2 regions of the Streptomyces sp. NPDC057638 genome follow, and region 2 is predicted to be linked to the other one. Evidence: predicted binding sites of a transcription regulator. Region 2 holds the regulator's gene; the other holds the start of a gene.
What was found. Region 2 encodes HrcA, which represses chaperone genes, less so after heat shock. Its sites were predicted from a motif close to TTNGCACTCNGNNNNNCNGAGTGCNAA; they were not measured.
Positions count from the first base shown of each region.

Region 1: the regulator HrcA is predicted to act here: its motif matches at 2,617-2,643, upstream of groES (co-chaperone GroES).

Region 1 covers NZ_JBHVHF010000436.1:42-4,954, reverse strand. Annotated here, with positions in the region: gene ACFVIM_RS32725 (SAM-dependent methyltransferase) at 1-1,174, opposite strand, end outside; gene ACFVIM_RS32720 (polysaccharide deacetylase family protein) at 1,463-2,419, shown strand; gene groES (co-chaperone GroES) at 2,791-3,099, shown strand; gene groL (chaperonin GroEL) at 3,204-4,826, shown strand.
Region 2 covers NZ_JBHVHF010000150.1:43-11,005, forward strand. Annotated here, with positions in the region: gene dnaJ (molecular chaperone DnaJ) at 33-1,169, opposite strand; gene hrcA (heat-inducible transcriptional repressor HrcA) at 1,170-2,195, opposite strand; gene ACFVIM_RS20380 (MBL fold metallo-hydrolase) at 2,368-3,117, shown strand; gene ACFVIM_RS20385 (DUF3097 domain-containing protein) at 3,298-4,110, shown strand; gene hemW (radical SAM family heme chaperone HemW) at 4,190-5,422, opposite strand; gene ACFVIM_RS20395 (AMP-dependent synthetase/ligase) at 5,576-7,465, opposite strand; gene lepA (translation elongation factor 4) at 7,873-9,738, opposite strand; gene rpsT (30S ribosomal protein S20) at 9,979-10,245, shown strand.

The DNA of each region.
Region 1 (4,913 bases), on a different contig from region 2:
GCGGGTGCCCCACCAGCATCGACGGCGCGCCCGCCACCCGGGTCAGGAAGACCGTCGCCGCGTTCGGGCCCTGCGGCCTCACCTTGCGCCGCAGTTCCTCCGGTTCCACCGCCGAGCCGCGCTTCTTCACCGTCAGGGTGCCGACCTCGCGTGCGCGCAGCAGGGCCTTGAGCCGCTTGAGGTTGAAGGGGAGGGTGTCGGTGATCTCGTACCCGGTGGCGTACGGCGTGGCGCGGGCCGCGTCGGCGGTGATGTACGCGATGGTCTCGTCGATCAGCCCGCCGTCGAGGTCCCGGGCGACCTCCGCGACCAGATGGGCCCGGATGACGGCGCCATCCGGTTCGTACAGATAGCGGCCGACGGGCCGTACGGCGGGGTCCGGCAGGCCGCCGCCGGTCAGCGAGTGCGGTCCGGGCAGCAGCGTGGCGCGGACGGCGGGGGAACCGGGCGGGAACGCCCCGTACCAGAGCACGGCTTCCTTGACATCGCCCCCGTCGGAGATCCACTCCGCGCGGAAGTCACCGGGGATCCGCTCGTGCGGGATGCCGGGGGCGATCTTCAGCGCCGCGACGGGGTGGGTACGGGCGGCCGAGAGCGCCCAGGACAGGGGCGGGGAGTACGCCTCCGGGTCGAAGATCCTGCCCCGGCCGCCCCGGCGGGCGGGGTCCACGAAGACGGCGTCGCAGCCCGTGGTGTCGGTCTCCGTGACATCGGCGCACCGCACCTCGATCAGTTCGGCCAGGCCGAGGGCCTCGGCGTTGGCGCGGACGACGGCCGAGGTCAGCGGGTCACGGTCGACGGCCAGGACCTGGACGCCCGCGCGGGCCAGGGCGATGGCGTCACCGCCGACCCCGCTGCACAGGTCCGCCACGCGGCGCACCCCCAGCGCCGCGAACCGGGCGGCGCGGTAGGCGGCGACGGACCGGCGGGTCGCCTGCTCCACGCCGTGGGGCGTGAAGTACATGCGGTGGGCGTCCTCCGCGCCGAACTTCGCCACCGCGCGCTGCCGCAGCCTCGCCTGGCCGAGCGCGGCCGAGACCAGGTCGGCGGGGTGGTCACGGCGGAGCCGGGTGGCGAGGGCCAGCTCCTGGGCGGGGTCATGGTCGCGGAGGGCGGCGAGCAGGCTCTGGCCCTCGTCGGTCAGGAGCGCGGAGAGGTCGTTCACCCGGCCCATTGTGAGCCAGGGGCCAGTGGGTACCGCGCGCCGGAGGGGTTCTTCCGCGGGCGAGGGGGCGGGCCGGACGAAGGGCGAGGGGGCGGGCTGGGGCGGTGGCGGGCTGGTCGCGGGCCGGAGGGGTTCTTCCGCGGGCGAGGGGGCGGGCCGGAGCGCCGGTCGGAGCGACGACGGGAACGCCTTCGGGCCCCGGGCGGGGTTCCCGTGTGGGCCAGGCGGGGGACCGGGCCGCTCCGGGCGGCGCTGTCGGCCCGGTCCCGTGGATCCGTACTGACAGGATCCAGCGCCATGCAGCTTGTACGACAAAAAGGAAAAAAGACAACACATCCGAACGCCTCGCCACGGCACGGGATCCCGCGCCCCGGCGCCCTCGCCGCGGTGCTCCTGCTCGCCCTGCTCGGCTCGGCCTGCGCCGGGGACCCGCCCGACGGGCGCGACGGCGCACGGCCGGGGGACGGTCAGCGGGCGGAGCGCAAGGAGGGCGCGGGCGGCGCGCCCGTCTCCTACGCCGAGCGGGTGAAGCGCTCCCAGGCCGCACGGGCGGTCGCGGCCAAGAAGTGGGGCCTGGAGCGGATCCCGCTGCCCGCGCCGCCGCCCCCGTCGGTGAAACCGGCGCTGACCACCCGCAAGGGCTTCGAGGTGGAAGGCGGCGAGGTGCTGCCGCCGGTCTTCACCACCGTGCCGGTCAAGGAGCGTGTGGTCTTCCTGACCATCGACGACGGCGCCGAGAAGGACCCCGACCTGCTGCGGATGATGTCCGAGCTCCAGATCCCCTACAGCTCCTTCCTCAGCGACTACCTGATCAACGACAACTACGGCTACTTCCGGGAGATGCGCGACCGGGGCGTCGCGCTCCACAACCACACCCTCAACCACCGCTATATGCCGGGCCTGACGTACACCGAGCAGAAACAGGAGATCTGCGGCCAGCAGGGCAATCTCCAGAAGCTGTACGGAAAGCGCCCCCCGCTCTTCCGTCCGCCCTACGGCAACTACAACGAGGACACGCTGCGCGCCGCCCAGCAGTGCGGGATCAAGGCCGTGCCGCTCTGGGCCGCGGAGGCGTTCCCGGACCACATGGAGTGGCGCGAGTGGGACCGGGACCTGCACCCGGGTGACATCATCCTCACCCACTTCCGCGGGCCCTCCGACTGGGAGGGCACCATGCCCGACATGATCCGCCAGGTGATGAAGACGGTCACGGAGAAGGGGTACGCGGTCGCCCGCCTGGAGGACTACGTCTGACGGGCCCGCCCACCCGCGTCGGCCCCGGGCCGCCGGGACGCCCCGCCCGGCCCCTGCCCGCGCATCGGTCCGGGCGCCGCGCATGGGTCCCGGCACCGTTCGCCGGTTCGGGTACCGTCCACCGGTTCGGGCGCCCCGCATGGGTCCCGGCTCCCGGCCGTCCGACCGCCTCCGTTCGCGCCATGTGAGGCGACGCATTGGCACTCCGCTTGACCGAGTGCTAATCGCGGTCATAGTCTCGGCTCTGGCACTCCCCAATGGAGAGTGCCAGACACAGCGACGGGCAGGTCCGGCACCCGCGACGACGGATCCACCTGGTCGCCACCTCAGACAGTTAACCCCGTGAGATCTCCGAAGGGGGAGGTCGGATCGTGACGACCACCAGCTCCAAGGTTGCCATCAAGCCGCTCGAGGACCGCATCGTGGTCCAGCCGCTCGACGCCGAGCAGACCACGGCCTCTGGCCTGGTCATCCCGGACACCGCGAAGGAGAAGCCCCAGGAGGGCGTCGTCCTCGCCGTGGGCCCGGGCCGCTTCGAGAACGGCGAGCGCCTGCCGCTCGACGTCAAGACCGGCGACGTCGTGCTCTACAGCAAGTACGGCGGCACCGAGGTGAAGTACAGCGGCGAGGAGTACCTCGTCCTCTCGGCCCGCGACGTGCTCGCGATCATCGAGAAGTAATTCACCCCGAGCAGCAACCGCTTTGAACGGCGCCCCTGGCCCCCGCCGCACACGTGGCCGGGTGGCAGGGGCGTCGTTCGTTCGAGAGGACTGAGAAGCCCACCATGGCGAAGATCCTGAAGTTCGACGAGGACGCCCGTCGCGCCCTGGAGCGCGGTGTCAACAAGCTTGCCGACGCGGTCAAGGTGACGATCGGCCCCCGTGGCCGCAACGTCGTCATCGACAAGAAGTTCGGCGCCCCCACCATCACCAACGACGGTGTCACCATCGCCCGTGAGGTCGAGGTCGACGACCCGTACGAGAACCTCGGCGCCCAGCTGGTGAAGGAGGTGGCGACCAAGACCAACGACATCGCTGGTGACGGCACCACCACCGCCACCGTGCTGGCCCAGGCCCTGGTCCGCGAGGGTCTGCGCAACGTCGCCGCCGGTGCCTCCCCGGCCGCCCTGAAGAAGGGCATCGACGCCGCGGTCAAGGCCGTCTCCGACGAGCTGCTCTCGACCGCCCGTCCGATCGAGGACAAGGCCGACATCGCCGCCGTCGCCGGTCTCTCCGCCCAGGACCCGCAGGTCGGTGAGCTCATCGGCGAGGCGATGGACAAGGTCGGCAAGGACGGCGTCATCACGGTCGAGGAGTCCAACACCTTCGGCCTGGAGCTGGACTTCACCGAGGGCATGGCCTTCGACAAGGGCTACCTCTCCCCGTACATGGTCACCGACCAGGAGCGGATGGAGGCCGTCCTCGACGACCCGTACATCCTGATCCACCAGGGCAAGATCGCCTCCATCCAGGACCTGCTGCCGCTGCTGGAGAAGGTCATCCAGGCCGGTGGCTCCAAGCCGCTGCTGATCATCGCCGAGGATGTCGAGGGCGAGGCGCTCTCCACCCTGGTCGTCAACAAGATCCGCGGCACCTTCAACGCGGTCGCCGTCAAGGCGCCCGGCTTCGGTGACCGCCGCAAGGCGATGCTCCAGGACATGGCCATCCTCACGGGTGCCACCGTCATCGCCGAGGAGGTCGGCCTCAAGCTCGACCAGGCCGGTCTGGACGTGCTGGGTTCCGCCCGCCGTGTCACGGTCACCAAGGACGACACGACCATCGTCGACGGCGGCGGCAGCTCCGAGGACGTCGTGGGCCGCGTCGCCCAGATCAAGGCCGAGATCGAGTCCACCGACTCGGACTGGGACCGCGAGAAGCTCCAGGAGCGCCTCGCCAAGCTCGCCGGTGGCGTCTGCGTCATCCGGGTCGGCGCCGCCACCGAGGTGGAGCTGAAGGAGAAGAAGCACCGTCTGGAGGACGCCATCTCCGCGACCCGCGCCGCGGTCGAGGAGGGCATCGTCTCCGGTGGTGGCTCCGCGCTGGTCCACGCCGCCAAGATCCTTGAGGACAACCTCGGCAAGGACGGCGACGAGGCCACCGGTGTCTCCGTGGTCCGCCGTGCCGCCGTCGAGCCGCTGCGCTGGATCGCGGAGAACGCCGGCCTGGAGGGCTACGTCATCGTCTCCAAGGTCGCCGAGCTGGAGACCGGCCAGGGCTACAACGCCGCCACCGCCGAGTACGGCGACCTGGTGAAGGCCGGTGTCATCGACCCGGTCAAGGTCACCCGCTCCGCCCTGGAGAACGCCGCCTCCATCGCCTCCCTGCTGCTCACGACCGAGACCCTGGTCGTCGAGAAGCCGGCCGAGGACGAGGCTGACGCGGGCCACGGCCACGGTCACTCCCACTGACACCCCCTCCCACCGCCGACCGGCTGACGCCGGTGGGACGGCCGCCGTGTCCGCGGTGACGGCCGGCTCCGCCCGGCCGTGAGGGTT
Region 2 (10,963 bases):
GCGAAAACGAACGGGCACGTCACACACCGGCCTCAGCGGCCGTTGAACGCGTCCTTCAGGCGGGAGAACAGCCCCTGCTGGCCGGGCTGGAACTGGCCCATCGGCCGCTCCTCACCCCGCAGCTTCGCCAGCTCCCGCAGCAGTCGCTCCTGCTCCGGGTCCAGCTTGCTCGGCGTCATGACCTCCACATGCACGATGAGGTCACCCCGCCCGCCACCGCGCAGATGGGTCACACCGCGCCCATGGAGGGGGATCGACTGTCCCGACTGGGTCCCCGGCCGGATGTCGACCTCCTCCATCCCGTCCAGGGTCTCCAGCGGCACCTTGGTGCCGAGCGCCCCGGCCGTCATGGGGATGGTCACGGTGCAGTGCAGATCGTCGCCGCGCCGCTGGAACACGGGGTGCGCGACCTCGTGGATCTCCACATAGAGGTCTCCGGCGGGCCCGCCACCGGGTCCGACCTCGCCCTCTCCGGCGAGCTGGATCCGGGTGCCGTTGTCGACGCCCGCGGGGATCTTGACGGTGAGGGTCCGGCGCGACCGTACCCGGCCGTCGCCCGCGCACTCGGGGCACGGCGTGGGGACCACGGTTCCGAAGCCCTGGCACTGCGGGCAGGGCCGCGAGGTCATGACCTGCCCCAGGAAGGAGCGGGTCACCTGGGAGACCTCGCCCCGGCCCCGGCACATGTCACAGGTCTGGGCGGAGGTCCCGGGCGCCGCGCCCTCGCCGCTGCACGTGGTGCAGACGACGGCGGTGTCGACCTGGATCTCCTTGGTGGTGCCGAACGCGGCCTCGCTCAGCTCGATGTCCAGACGGATCATCGCGTCCTGGCCGCGCCGGGTGCGCGAACGGGGGCCGCGCTGGGACGCCGTACCGAAGAAGGCGTCCATGATGTCCGAGAAGTTGCCGAAGCCCCCGGCGCCGAAGCCTCCGGCGCCCGCGCCCCCGGCCTGGGACAGGGGGTCGCCACCGAGGTCGTAGACCTGCTTCTTCTGCGGGTCCGACAACACCTCGTAGGCGGCGTTGATCTCCTTGAAGCGCTCCTGCGTCTTCGGATCGGGATTGACGTCCGGGTGCAGCTCTCTCGCGAGCCTCCGGAACGCCTTCTTGATCTCGTCCTGGGACGCGTCGCGGCGTACGCCGAGTACGGCGTAGTAGTCCGTGGCCACTTACGACTCCGCCAGGATCTGTCCGACGTAACGTGCCACTGCGCGTACCGCTCCCATCGTTCCGGGGTAGTCCATGCGGGTCGGTCCGACCACGCCGAGTTTGGCGACAGCCTCGTCGCCGGAACCGTAGCCAACGGAGACTACGGAGGTTGCGTTCAGTCCCTCATGGGCGTTCTCATGACCAATACGGACGGTCATACCCATACCGCCCGACTCCTTGGCCTCACCGAGGAGCTTCAGCAGCACCACATGCTCCTCCAGCGCCTCCAGCACCGGCCGGATGGTCAGCGGGAAGTCATGGCCGAAGCGGGTGAGATTGGCGGTGCCGCCGATCATCAGCCGTTCCTCGGTCTCCTCGACCAGAGTCTCCAGCAGGGTGGAGAGGACGGTGGAGACGGTGCCCCGGTCCTCCGGTTCGAAGGATTCGGGCAGGTCCTGCACCAGCTGGGGCACATCGGCGAACCGCCGCCCCACCACCCGGCTGTTGAGCCGGGCCCGCAGATCGGCGAGCGCGGCCTCACCGAACGGAGCCGGACAGTCCACCATCCGCTGCTCGACCCGTCCGGTGTCCGTGATCAGCACCAGCATCAGCCGCGCCGGCGCCAGCGAGAGCAGCTCGACATGGCGGACCGTGGACCGGGTGAGCGAGGGGTACTGCACGACGGCGACCTGCCGGGTGAGCTGCGCCAGCAGCCGCACCGTACGGCCGACGACATCGTCGAGGTCGACCGCGCCGTCGAGGAAGTTCTGGATCGCCCGCCGCTCGGGCGCCGACATCGGCTTGACCCCGGCGAGCTTGTCGACGAAGAGGCGGTACCCCTTGTCGGTGGGGATCCGCCCGGCGCTGGTGTGCGGCTGGGCGATGAAGCCCTCCTCCTCCAGCGCCGCCATGTCGTTGCGGACGGTGGCGGGTGAGACGCCGAGCTGGTGGCGCTCGGTGAGCGCCTTGGAGCCGACGGGCTCCTCCGTACCGACGTAGTCCTGGACGATGGCGCGCAGAACATCGAGTCTGCGTTGGCTGAGCATCGCGCGCACCTCCAGCGTGCCCCTCGGTGTCTGCTCCGTGACGCCTGGCACTCGCGGGGGCCGAGTGCCAGGATTTCTCCGTGCCAGTGTACGGCCGTGAGGTACGGGCCTAGCAAGGGTGACCGGCCACCCTACCCGCGACCTCGCTGGTCGACGCCGCTAGCGTCACCCCATGAACGTCAGTTGGGAAGACCACGGCGCGAGACCGTGGGAAGAACACGGCTGGGAGCGGCTGGCCGACGGCGTGGGGCGGCGCAGACTCCCCGGCTGGGACGCGACCTGCGGACTGATCGCCGGGACGGAGGGCGCCCTCCTCGTCGACACCGGGTCCACCCTGCGTGAGGGCGCCGAGCTGCGCGCCCAGGCGGAGGCCATCCTCGGTGGCCGGAGGGTGACGCACATCGCACTCACCCACCCCCATTTCGACCATGTCCTCGGCACCGCCGTCTTCGCGGGCGCCGAGGTGTTCGGCGCGGTCGGCGTCGACTCCCTGCTGACCCGCGAACGGGAGGCGCTGCGCGCCGACGCCGTACGGTACGGAGTCGGCGAGGCCGAGGCGGACGAGGCGGCCGAACTCCTGGTCGCCCCGCGCCATCTGGTCTCCGGCGAACGCGTCCTGGACCTCGGCGGCCGTCAGGTGCTGCTGGCGAACGTGGGCCCCGGCCATACCGCCCATGACCTCGCCGTGCTGGTCGCGGGCGGTCCCGAGGTGGTCTTCTGCGGCGATCTGGTGGAGGAGTCGGGCGAGCCCCAGGCGGGCCCGGACGCCCTCGGCGCCCGCTGGCCCGCCGCCCTGGACCGGCTGCTCTCCCTGGGCGGGGAGGACGCGCTGTACGTACCGGGGCACGGCGCCGTCGTCGACGCCGCCTTCGTACGACGGCAGCGGGACGCCTTGGCGGAACGCTTCGGCAGCGCCGGGTGAGGCAGGGCGAGGCGAGACAGCGCCGGGTAGCGCGGGGCGGGACAGGCCGGAACGACGTACGGCTCGGTAACGCACGACGGCGTGACGTACGAAGGCATCACGGCGTGACGCGCGGCGGCATCACGGCCGTACGGACGCGTCCGGCGGCCGACCCCGCCGGGCGGCGGCACAATGGCGCCCATGCGCAGCAGGTATGACAGCCCGGATCTGACCCCGCCGTGGAAGCGGACGGCCGCCGTCCCCGAGGTGGCGGCCGAGCCCGATCTCGTGGTGGAGGAGGTCGCCACCGGCTTCTGTGGCGCGGTGGTGGGGTGCGAGGCGGGCACCGTGACCCTGGAGGACCGTTTCGGCAAGCATCGGGTCTTCCCGCTGGAGCCACGGGGCTTCCTGCTCGACGGCGCGGTGGTGACCCTGGTCCGCCCGACCGGACCCACCCGGCCCGCACCCCCGGCCCGTACCGCCTCGGGCTCGATCGCCGTGCCCGGCGCACGGGCCCGGGTGGCGCGCGCGGGCCGGATCTATGTGGAGGGGCGCCACGACGCCGAGCTGGTCGAACGGGTCTGGGGCGACGATCTGCGGATCGAGGGCGTGGTGGTGGAGTACCTGGAGGGGGTGGACGATCTGCCCGCCGTCGTCGCGGCCTTCTCCCCCGGCCCGGACGCCCGGCTGGGGGTGCTGGTGGACCATCTGGTGCCGGGCTCGAAGGAGTACCGGATCGCCCAGGCGGTCACCGGCCCCGATGTGCTGGTGACGGGCCACCCGTTCGTGGACGTGTGGCAGGCGGTGAAGCCGTCCGCGCTGTCCATCGCGGCCTGGCCGAGGATCCCCCACGGCCAGGACTGGAAGACGGGCGTCTGCCGGGCCCTGGGCTGGCCCGAGCAGACGGGCGCCGCCTGGCAGCACATCCTCTCCCGGGTCCACTCGTACAAGGACCTGGAGCCGGAGCTGCTGGGCCGCGTCGAGGAGCTGATCGACTTCGTGACGGCCCCCTGACAGGAGGCGGGGCCGGACGGCGGGTCCCGCCAGGTTCCGTTGGGTCCCGCAAGGCCGCACTAGGCCCCGCCAGGTCCCGTTAGTCGACCAGATCCCGTACCACCGCGTCCGCCAGGAGCCGGCCCCGCAGGGTGAGGACGCCCCGGCCCTCCTCGTACGCGCCGTCCTCCAGGAGTCCGTCCGCGAGCGCCGTCCGGGCGGCGGTGAGTCCGGCCGGGCGCAGCAGCGAGAGCGGTACGCCCTCGCGCAGCCGCAGCTCCAGCAGGACGCGCTCGACGCGGCGGTCCTCGGCGGAGAGGACCTCGCGGCCCGCGCCCGGGGTACGGCCCTCGGCCAGGGCCGCCGCGTAGGCGCCGGGGTGCTTCACGTTCCACCAGCGCACTCCGCCGACATGGCTGTGGGCCCCGGGGCCCGCGCCCCACCAGTCGGCGCCGCGCCAGTACAGCTCGTTATGGCGGCAGCGGCCGGCCTCCGTACGGGACCAGTTCGACACCTCGTACCAGGAGTAACCGGCCTCGGCGAGCAGCTCGTCCGCGATCAGATAGCGGTCGGCGTGGACATCGTCGTCGGTCATGGGCACCTCGCCGCGCCGGATGCGCCGGGCCAGCTGGGTGCCCTCCTCGACGATCAGCGCGTAGGCGGAGATGTGATCGGGTCCGGCGCCGACGGCGGCGGTGAGGGAGGCGCGCCAGTCGTCGTCGCTCTCACCCGGGGTGCCGTAGATGAGATCGAGGTTCACATGCTCGAACCCGGCGGCGCGGGCCTCGGCGACACACGCCTCCGGACGGCCGGGGGTGTGGGTGCGGTCGAGGATCTTGAGCACATGGGGGCGGGCGCTCTGCATCCCGAAGGAGATCCGGTTGAAGCCCCCGGCCCGCAGCTCGGCCAGATACTCCGGGTTCACCGACTCGGGGTTGGCCTCGGTGGTGACCTCCGCGCCCGGCGCGAGGCCGAACTCCTCCCGTACCGCCGTCACCATCGCCACCAGGTCGGCGGCGGCCAGCAGGGTCGGGGTGCCCCCGCCGACGAAGATCGTCTGGACCGGGCGGGGGTCGTCGCCCAGCACCGTGCGGGCCAGGCGCACCTCCTCGGCGAGCGTCTGCGCGTAGTTGTCCCGCGAGGCCAGCACACCGCCGGAACCGCGCAGCTCACTGGCGGTGTAGGTGTTGAAGTCGCAGTAGCCGCAGCGGGTGGCGCAGTACGGCACGTGCAGATAGAACGCGAGCGGCCGCTGACCGGCCCCGTCGAGGGCGGACGCGGGGAGCGCCCCGCCCTCGGGCAGGGGTTCGCCGTCAGGGAGTACGGAAGGCATGCCCCCCATTCTCCGCCATGGCCGGGCGAAACCTTTCCGCCCGGCCTGGCCCGCGCGACGACAGGGGTGTCCGGACCGCCAGAGGACCGGGAGAGGACCGGGAGAGGACCGGCACGGCGGCGTCCGCACGGGTGGCCCCGGCGGTCCGCGCGGCTACGCCTCCCGTGACCCCGCGTACATCTCCTCGATCAGATGCGTGAACTGGCGCTCCACCGCCGGACGCTTCAGCTTGAGGCTGGGCGTCAGATCGCCGTGCTCCACATCGAGGTCCCGCGGCAGCAGCCGGAACTTCTTGATCGTCTGCCAGCGCTGGAGTCCCCCGTTGAGGCGGTCCACATAGCCCTGGACCAGCTCGCTCGTGGCGGGCGCGGCGAGCACCTCGGCGTAGGAGCGGCCCTCCAGGCCGTGCTCCTTGGCCCAGCCCAGGAGGGTGGGCTCGTCGAGCGCGATCAGCGCCGTGCAGAAGTTACGGTCGGCGCCGATGACCAGGATGTTGGAGACGAACGGGCAGATCGCCTTGAACTGGATCTCCACCTCCGTCGGGGCGATGTACTTGCCGCCGGAGGTCTTGATCAGGTCCTTCTTGCGGTCGGTGATCCGCAGATAGCCGTCGGGGGAGAGTTCGCCGATGTCACCGGTGTGGAGCCAGCCGTCGGACTCCAGCACCTCGGCGGTCTCCTTGGGGAGCCCGTGGTAGCCCGCCATGATTCCCGGGCCGCGCAGCAGGACCTCGCCGTCCTCCGCGATCCGCACCTCGGTTCCGGGCAGCGGCTTGCCGACCGTGCCGGTGCGGTAGGCCTCGCCCGGGTTGACGAACGAGGCGGCGCTGGACTCCGTCAGTCCATAGCCCTCCAGGATGTGGATCCCGGCGCCGGAGAAGAAGTAGCCGATCTCCGGTGAGAGCGCGGCGGAGCCGGAGACGGCGGCGCGCAGCCGGCCGCCGAAGGCGTCGCGCAGCTTGGCGTAGACAAGGGTGTCGGCGACCTTGTGCTTGGCCCGCAGCGCGAAGGGCGCGCTGGCCACGCCGGTACGGCGGAAGCTGTCCTGGCTGGCCTTGGCGTACTCACGCGCCACGTCGGCCGCCCAGCGGAAGATCTTGTACTTGGCCGGGCCGCCCGCGCGCGCCTTGGCCGCCACCCCGTTGTAGACCTTCTCGAAGATCCGCGGCACGGCGGCCATATAGGTGGGCTGTACCACCGGAAGGTTCTCGATGATCTTGTCGATCCGGCCGTCGACGGCGGTCACATGGCCCACCTCGATATGACCGGAGGTGAGGACCTTGCCGAAGACATGGGCCAGCGGCAGCCAGAGGTACTGGATGTCCTCCTTGCTCAGCAGCCCGGTCCCGGCGATGGCCTTGGCCATATACGACCAGTTGTCGTGCGCCAGCCGCACACCCTTGGGGCGGCCGGTGGTGCCGGAGGTGTAGATGAGGGTGGCGAGCTGATCCCGGGTGATCGCGCCGACGCGCTCCTTCACGGCCTCGGGATGGCTCTCCTGGTACTGCGCCCCGCGCTGCTCCAGCTCGGCGAGGGTGAGCACCCAGCCGTCGGGGTCCGCGGGGTCCTCGGTCACACCCTCCGCGTCGATGACGACGACATGCGCCAGCTCGGGCAGCTCGGCCCGGCGCTCACGCACCTTGGCGAGCTGGGAGGCGTCCTCCGCGATAAGGACCCGGCTGCCGGAGTCGGAGAGGATGTACGCCGACTCCTCCGCGTTGGTCGAGGGATAGACGGTGGTCGTGGCACCACCCGCGCACATGACGCCGAGGTCGGCCAGGATCCACTCGATCCGGGTGGCGGACAGGAGCGCGACCCGGTCCTCGGCGGCCACTCCGATGGCGATCAGCCCGGCCGCGATGGCATAGACCCGCTCGGCGGTCCCGGCCCAGCTCAGCGACTTCCAGTCGTCGGGGCCCTGCCCGGTGGCGGACGGAACCGGGTAGCGGAATGCCTCCGCGTCCGGCGTCGCCGCCACGCGCTCGCCGAACAGGGTCGCCACCGACGGCGGCCGGTTCTCGATCAGGGTCTTTGTGTCGCTCACGACGTCCTCCGGGCCTGCGGCAGCACTGCACGACTGGCTGGGTTTCTAACTGGCGAGTAACCATTGAGCCGCGATCAGAGTAAAGCGCCCCGCCCCACCACGTAAGGCCCCGCGACCCCCTGCTTCGCGTGAACGGACCGGCTCCCGCCGGTGATGTCCGCACACCGTCCCACCGGCGTCGGCGCGCTGTCCGGCCCGCCGGGCCCGCCCGTCGGCGGCCGCCACGGGCCCTTCCGCACGGCCCGTCCGGCGGTGAACACCCGCCGGACGCGGGGCCCTGTGACGGGTTCCGGCCGGCGGCCGGCCCGGCACCCCTGACGCGACAGGGGGTGGGGTTCGGCACCCTCCACGGTGGGTGTCCGGCCCGCCGTGGCGGGCCGAACACCGTGACCGCGACAGATGGGGGGCTACTTCTTCTTGCCCCCGCCGTCATCACTGGAGAGGACCGCGATGAAGGCGTCCTGCGGCACCTCCACACTGCCCACCATCTTCATCCGCTTCTTGCCTTCCTTCTGCTTCTCCAGCAGCTTCCGCTTACGCGAGATGTCACCGCCGTAACACTTCGCGAGCACGTCCTTGCGGATCGCGCGGATGGTCTCGCGGGCGATCACCCGGGAACCGATCGCCGCCTGCACCGGCACCTCGAACGCCTGCCGGGGGATCAGCTCCTTGAGCTTGGCGACCAGCCGCACCCCGTACGCGTAAGCCTGGTCGCGGTGGGTGATCGCCGAGAAGGCGTCCACCTTGTCGCCGTGGAGCAGGATGTCCACCTTGACCAGCTGGGCGCTCTGCTCACCGGTGGGCTCGTAGTCCAGCGAGGCATAGCCCCGGGTCTTGGACTTCAGCTGGTCGAAGAAGTCGAAGACGATCTCCGCGAGGGGGAGGGTGTAGCGGATCTCCACCCGGTCCTCGGAGAGGTAGTCCATGCCGAGCAGGGTGCCCCGGCGGGTCTGGCAGAGCTCCATGATCGAGCCGATGAACTCACTGGGGGCCAGGATCGTGGCCCGCACCACCGGCTCGTGGACCTCCTGGATCTTGCCCTCGGGGAACTCGCTCGGGTTGGTGACCGTGTGCTCCGTGTCGTCCTCCATGACGACGCGGTAGACCACGTTGGGCGCGGTCGCGATCAGGTCGAGACCGAACTCCCGCTCCAGCCGCTCACGGATCACATCGAGGTGCAGCAGCCCGAGGAAGCCCACCCGGAAACCGAAGCCGAGCGCGGCCGAGGTCTCCGGCTCGTAGACCAGCGCGGCATCGTTGAGCTGGAGCTTGTCCAGCGCGTCCCGCAGCTCGGGGTAGTCGGAGCCGTCCAGCGGATAGAGCCCGGAGAACACCATGGGCTTGGGGTCCTTGTACCCGCCGAGCGGCTCGGTGGCGCCCTTGATCTGCTGGGTGATGGTGTCGCCGACCTTGGACTGGCGGACGTCCTTCACACCCGTGATCAGATAGCCGACCTCGCCGACGCCCAGGCCGTCGGCCGGGAGCATCTCGGGCGAGTTGGTGCCGATCTCCAGCAGCTCATGGGTGGCACCGGTCGACATCATCCGGATCCGCTCGCGCTTGCCGAGCTTGCCGTCGACGACTCGTACGTAGGTGACCACGCCCCGGTACGAGTCATAGACCGAGTCGAAGATCATGGCCCGCGCGGGGGCGTCCGCGACACCGACGGGCGCGGGCACCTCGCGGACCACCCGGTCCAGCAGCGCCTCCACACCCATGCCGGTCTTGGCCGAGACCTTGAGGACGTCATCCGGCTCACACCCGACCAGGTTCGCCAGCTCCTCGGAGAACTTCTCCGGCTGCGCGGCGGGCAGGTCGATCTTGTTCAGCACCGGCACGATGGTGAGGTCGTTCTCCATCGCCAGATACAGGTTGGCGAGGGTCTGCGCCTCGATGCCCTGGGCGGCGTCCACCAGCAGGACCGTGCCCTCACAGGCGGCGAGGGAACGGGACACCTCATAGGTGAAGTCCACGTGACCCGGCGTGTCGATCATGTTCAGGATGTGAGTCCTGCCCTGGTCGGGCCCCTCGCTGGGGGCCCAGGGCAGACGGACCGCCTGGGACTTGATCGTGATGCCTCGCTCGCGCTCGATATCCATGCGGTCGAGGTACTGAGCGCGCATCTGCCGCTGCTCGACCACACCGGTCAGCTGGAGCATCCGGTCGGCGAGCGTCGACTTGCCGTGGTCGATGTGCGCGATGATGCAGAAATTGCGGATCAGCGCCGGGTCGGTACGGCTCGGCTCGGGCACGTTGGGAGGAGTCGCGGGCACGCAGGGTCCTGATTCTTGAGACGGCGGGCGTCTCGTCTCGGGCGATGGCGGATCGATACGTAGCCCCTATGGTCCCACGCGCACGGAACTGCGCTCGGTTTGGGCCACCCGGAAGGCTGCTGGTAGCCTGACTAGCTGTGTCTCATGTCCATGGCGTCCCGCCGTGGTGGTGGCCCTCGGTCTCGCACCGGAGCACCTGAGGCATACACCAAGATCAATCGAACCTGAGAAGGCTCTTTCGTGGCGAACATCAAGTCCCAGATCAAGCGGAACAAGACGAACGAGAAGGCGCGCCTGCGCAACAAGGCCGTCAAGTCCTCGCTCAAGACCGCGATCCGCAAGGCCCGCGAGGCCGTCGCGGCCGGCGACGTCGAGAAGGCCGGCGTGGCCGCTCGCGAGGCCGCCCGCAAGCTCGACAAGGCCGTCTCCAAGGGCGTCATCCACAAGAACGCCGCCGCCAACAAGAAGTCGGCGCTGGCTGCCAAGGTCTCCTCCCTCCAGGGCTGAGTTCCGTCGTGGTAACGCCCCGGGGGTGACCCCGGAGCCCCGGCACCCGGCCCCAGCGGCCGAGCGCCACACTGCTTGATCGCCGGCGGGGACCCGAGCGGGCCCTCTCTTCCGCTCCCCTTCCGGCCCCCTGACTCGCGCTTGAACAGCGTTCGCCACGCGAGCGCGAGCCACCCAGCACCACCTCAGAGGCCCTCGTTCCCTCCCCGCCCTTCCCCAGGCCGGGCCGGGGACGAGGGCCTCTGTCCTGTATGGAGGACACCACGGGCCCGGCCCGGCGTCGCATGAAACGGGCCCGGACCGACGCGTCACCGAGACGCGCGGTGGCACCCACGGCGCTCGCGGCCCGGACCAGCCCCACGCCGACTCCGGCCCCAGCACTCAGCGGACCACCCCGGGCCGGCGGCAGGCGCGGCCACCGTGACACGCCCTCCCTCATGGCACCGGACCCCGGCGACGGCCCCGCGCGCCCCGAGGCCGGAGTCCAGCCCCGCGCAGGGCGCCACGCACCCCGGAACGGGCCACCCCGCCGCCCAAGCACCGAGGCGAACCCGCCTCAGCTCCCATCCCGGGGCCCGCCACACTCCCCCGGCCACCCCGCACCGGACCGCCACGCCCGGCGGTGACCCGCTCCGCACGACTCGTCCCGGGCTCAACCGGCCAGACCGGCAGGGCCGGGTCCGGCCCCGTACAGACCCGCGCCCCTACGGCCACACGC